2 regions of the Roseomonas elaeocarpi genome follow, and region 2 is predicted to be linked to the other one. Evidence: predicted binding sites of a transcription regulator. Region 2 holds the regulator's gene; the other holds the start of a gene.
The links. The regulator HrcA, encoded in region 2, represses chaperone genes, less so after heat shock. The targets are predictions, from matches to a motif close to GTTNGCACTCNCNNNNNGNGAGTGCNAAC.
Positions count from the first base shown of each region.

Region 1: a site for HrcA is predicted at 1,002-1,030, ahead of groES (co-chaperone GroES). Genes of this name have one in related genera too.

Region 1 covers NZ_JBHLUN010000005.1:276,490-278,686, reverse strand. Annotated here, with positions in the region: gene ACFFGY_RS06910 (AEC family transporter) at 3-947, shown strand; gene groES (co-chaperone GroES) at 1,097-1,384, shown strand; gene groL (chaperonin GroEL) at 1,440-2,197, shown strand, end outside.
Region 2 covers NZ_JBHLUN010000012.1:76,834-79,030, forward strand. Annotated here, with positions in the region: gene ACFFGY_RS16915 (DMT family transporter) at 1-546, shown strand, start outside; gene hrcA (heat-inducible transcriptional repressor HrcA) at 780-1,832, shown strand; gene ACFFGY_RS16925 (hypothetical protein) at 1,923-2,197, opposite strand, start outside.

The DNA of each region.
Region 1 (2,197 bases), on a different contig from region 2:
CCTTGAGCGGTATCTTCGGAATCGTCGGACCGGTCTTCCTGACGATCCTGATCGGCTACCTCGCCCGCCGCTTCAACCGGATCAGCGCCGACGGTCTGCGCGGGCTCAACGATTTCGTCTTCATGCTGGCGCTTCCCGCGCTGCTGTTCGAGGGCGCCACCAGTTCGGGGGGCCTGGGGGCGACGGTCGCGGTATCGGTGGCCTATTTCGCCGCCTGTATCCCCGTCTACCTGCTCGCGGTGTTGGTCGGTTGGAAGCTGCGGCGGCTGCGGCTGCAGGAGGCCGGCCTCTTCGGGCTGGATGCGAGCTACGGCAACCTGTCGATGGTGGGCATCCCCGTGGTTCTGGCGGCCTACGGCCAGGAAGGGCTGCACAACCTCCTGGCCATCCTGGCCTTCCACTCAATCCTGCTGCTGCCGATCGCCACGGTGATCGCCGAGTTTGGCATCAACCGAAACGCCTCGCTCCTCCAGGTTTTCCGCTCAACCGCGACCTCGCTGCTGAGCAACCCGGTGGTTCTGGCGGTTGCCGCGGGGGGATTGTGGTCGCTGCTCATGCCGCCGCTGCCCGATGTGCTGCGCAACCTGCTGCACATGCTGGGCTCGGCCGTATCGCCCGTGGCGCTGTTCTGCCTCGGCGCCAGCCTGACCGGCTTCAACATACGCCGTGACTGGCCGAACGCGGTGATAGGCACCGTGATCAAGCTGCTGGTTCTGCCGGCGATTGTTTGGGTCGTGGCGATAATGCTGAAGCTACCCCCCCTTGGCACGGCGGTGGCGGTGACGGCGGCAGCGACGCCCACGGGTGCCAACGCCTTTATCCTGGCCCGGCGCTACGCCACGGGGATGGACCGTTCCGGCGCCACGGTGCTTCTGGCGTCGGGCCTGTCCCTGGTGACGCTGAGCCTGATCGTCAGCCTCCTCGTCCTGCGGTCCGCACCCGGCTGACGTCCAATCGTCGGGAAGTCCCCGCTTGACGCCGCCCGAGGCCTCTCCTAGATCGCTGGCACTCTCTGGGCGCGAGTGCTAACACCCGCTGCGCCGGGTGTGGCCTCGAGCCCTGGGATCTCAAGTTGAGTGAGGCTCAGGAGCGTTCCATGAACTTCCGCCCCCTGCATGACCGCGTTCTGGTCCGTCGCGTGACGGCCGATGAGAAGACCGCGGGCGGCATCATCATCCCCGACTCTGCCAAGGAGAAGCCCCAGGAGGGCGAGATCGTGGCCGTCGGCACCGGCACCCGCAGCGAGAAGGGTGAGATCACCCCGCTCGACGTCAAGGCCGGCGATCGCATCCTGTTCGGCAAGTGGTCGGGCACCGAGGTGAAGCTGAACGGTGAGGACCTTCTGATCATGAAGGAATCCGACATCATGGGCGTCGTCGGCTAACAGCCACCGCGCTTTTCGCTTCCCTCCCCGAAATCAAACCAAGAGGTAGAGCAACATGGCTGCTAAGGACGTCAAGTTCGGCGCCTCCGCCCGTGAGCGCATGCTGCGCGGCGTGGACATTCTCGCCGACGCCGTGAAGGTCACGCTGGGCCCCAAGGGCCGCAATGTCGTGATCGACAAGTCCTTCGGCGCGCCCCGCATCACCAAGGACGGTGTGTCGGTCGCCAAGGAAATCGAGCTGGCCGACAAGTTCGAGAACATGGGCGCCCAGATGGTGCGCGAAGTGGCCTCGAAGACCAACGACCTGGCCGGTGACGGCACCACCACCGCGACCGTGCTGGCCCAGGCCATCATCCGCGAGGGTGCGAAGTCGGTGGCCGCCGGCCTGAACCCGATGGACCTGAAGCGCGGCATCGACAAGGCCGTCGCCGTGGTCATCGAGGACCTGAAGGCCAACACCAAGAAGATCTCCACCTCCGCCGAGGTCGCGCAGGTCGGTGCTCTGTCCGCCAACGGCGAGACCGAGATCGGCGAGATGATCGCGCAGGCCATGGAGAAGGTCGGCAACGAGGGCGTGATCACGGTCGAGGAAGCCAAGGGCGTCCAGACCGAGCTCGACGTCGTCGAGGGCATGCAGTTCGACCGCGGCTACGTTTCCCCGTACTTCATCACGAACGCGGAGAAGATGGTTGCCGAGCTCGACAACCCCTACATCCTGATCCACGAGAAGAAGCTGTCGCAGCTTCAGCCGATGCTGCCGCTGCTCGAGAGCGTCGTGCAGTCCGGCCGTCCGCTGATCATCGTGGCCGAGGA
Region 2 (2,197 bases):
GAACAGGTGGGCTGGCGGCGCTGGTCGGCGGTGGTGGCCGGTTTCGTGGGCGTGCTGATCGTGCTGCGCCCGGGCTTCCGCGAACTGTCGGTGGGCCATCTCGGGGCCATCATCGGCGGCTTTTCCGGCGCCATGACGATCATCCTGCTGCGCGCCATGGGCCCCACCGAGAAGCGCATCTCACTCTACGGCGCGGGGCTGATCGGACCGATCCTGGCCAGCGGCGTGCTGATGATGCCCCATGCACAATGGCCCACGCCGCACCAATGGATCTTTCTGCTGGGCTACGGGCTGCTGGCGGCGGCGGGCAACGTGCTGCTGATGCTGGCCTCCGCCCGGGCGCCCGCCAGCCTGGTGGCGCCGCCGCAGTACAGCCAGATGGTCTGGGCCATCGGCTTCGGCTACCTCGTCTTCGGCGACCACCTCGACGCGCTGATGTTCCTGGGCACGGGGGTGATCATGCTGGCGGGGCTGTTCACCTTCGTGCGCGAGCGCCAGCGCGGAACGCCGCGCGCCGAGCGCACGCCGCCGATCCACCCGCAGTAGCGCCGCGGTTCGCGACCCTGGCCGGTCGAAGCGCGGCGGGGTCGCCGCGTCGGGGCCGCCAGGAAGGGCCGCCAGCAGCGGGTGTCGGAAAGGGGTGCAAGCAAAGGGGCTGCCGCGACGGAACTGCGCGGCGGCCGTGCAATGTCACGATGTGGCGGCAGATTGACCCTCGCCGGGGGCAAACCTACCTTCGGGGCGTGCAAGACTGGACCACGTTTCCGCGCGCGCCGACGCTGTCACGGGGGCTGGCGAGCCTGCCCCCGGGGCTGGACGGGCGCAGCGCCGCCATCCTGCGACAGATCGTGGAGCTTTACGTCGAGACCGGGGGCCCGGTCGGTTCGCGCACCCTGTCGCGGCGGCTGCCGGTCACGCTGTCGCCCGCCACCATCCGCAACGCCATGTCCGATCTCGAGGAAGCGGGGCTGCTGTTCGCGCCGCATACCAGCGCCGGGCGCCTGCCGACGGAACGGGGCCTGCGCCTTTTCGTGGACGGGCTGCTGGAATTCGGCGACCTGACGGAGGAGGAGCGCGAGGCCATCGCCGCCCGTTGCGCCGCCTCGGGCCGCTCGCTCCAGGATACGCTGGGCGAGGCCGGGCGGATGCTGTCGGGCCTGGCGGGGGCGGCCGGGCTGGTGCTGGCGCCCAAGACAGATGACCGGGTCCGGCACATCGAGTTCGTGCCGCTCGGCACCGGCCGGGCCCTGGTGGTGCTGGTGGGCGAAGGCGGGCAGGTCGAGAACCGCGTGATCTCCGTTCCCGCGGGCCTGCCGACGGGATCGCTGGTGCAGGCCAGCAACTACCTCAACGCCCGCCTCAGCGGCCGGACGCTGGAGGATACCCGCACCGAGGTCACCGAGGAGATCGCCGCAAACCGCTCCGCCCTCGATGCGCTCACGGCGCAGGTGGTGGAATCCGGCCTCGCCACCTGGACGGGCGGCGGCGGGGGCTCGCTGATCCTGCGGGGGCAGTCGCGGCTGCTGGAGAACCTCGACCAGACGGCGCGCGTGGAGGAGATCCAGGCGCTGTTCGACCGGCTGGAAGCGCAGGAAACCATGCTGCGCCTCTTGGAGCTGGTGCAGCGCGGCGAGGGCGTCCAGATTTTCATCGGCGCCGAGAGCGGGCTGTTCGACGCTTCGGGCGTGTCGATGGTGGTGGCCCCTTTCCGCAACGGCAAGGAACAGATCATCGGCGCCGTCGGCGTTCTGGGGCCGACCCGGATCAATTACGGCCGGATCATCCCGGTGGTGGACTACACCGCGCGGGTGATCGGCCGGCTGCTGGGCTGACGGGAGCGCCGGGACCGCGTTTGCGGGCCCGGGACCCGTTTCGCGCCGGTATCGCCGGCCCTTGATCCCGCGCCTCCCGCTCCCGGGCCGTTACTCCTGGGCCGTTCCACTCAGCGGCGGCGCGCTGCGCGGCGACTCGCTCTTGCCCTGTGGCTTGTTGCCGGTCTGATCCCCGGTATGGTTCCTGGCCGCGACGTTGACGTTGGCTTCCTCGCCCGACTCGCCCGGGGGTGCCTTGGCCACGCTGTCGGCCGGATTGACCTTGTAGTCCTCCGGCGTCACGCCCTTGGCGTTCGGATCGTGCTGGTCGTCGGCCCGGTCGTGCGGACCGACATTGGCGGGACGCGCGGACTTGGTCTTGGTGC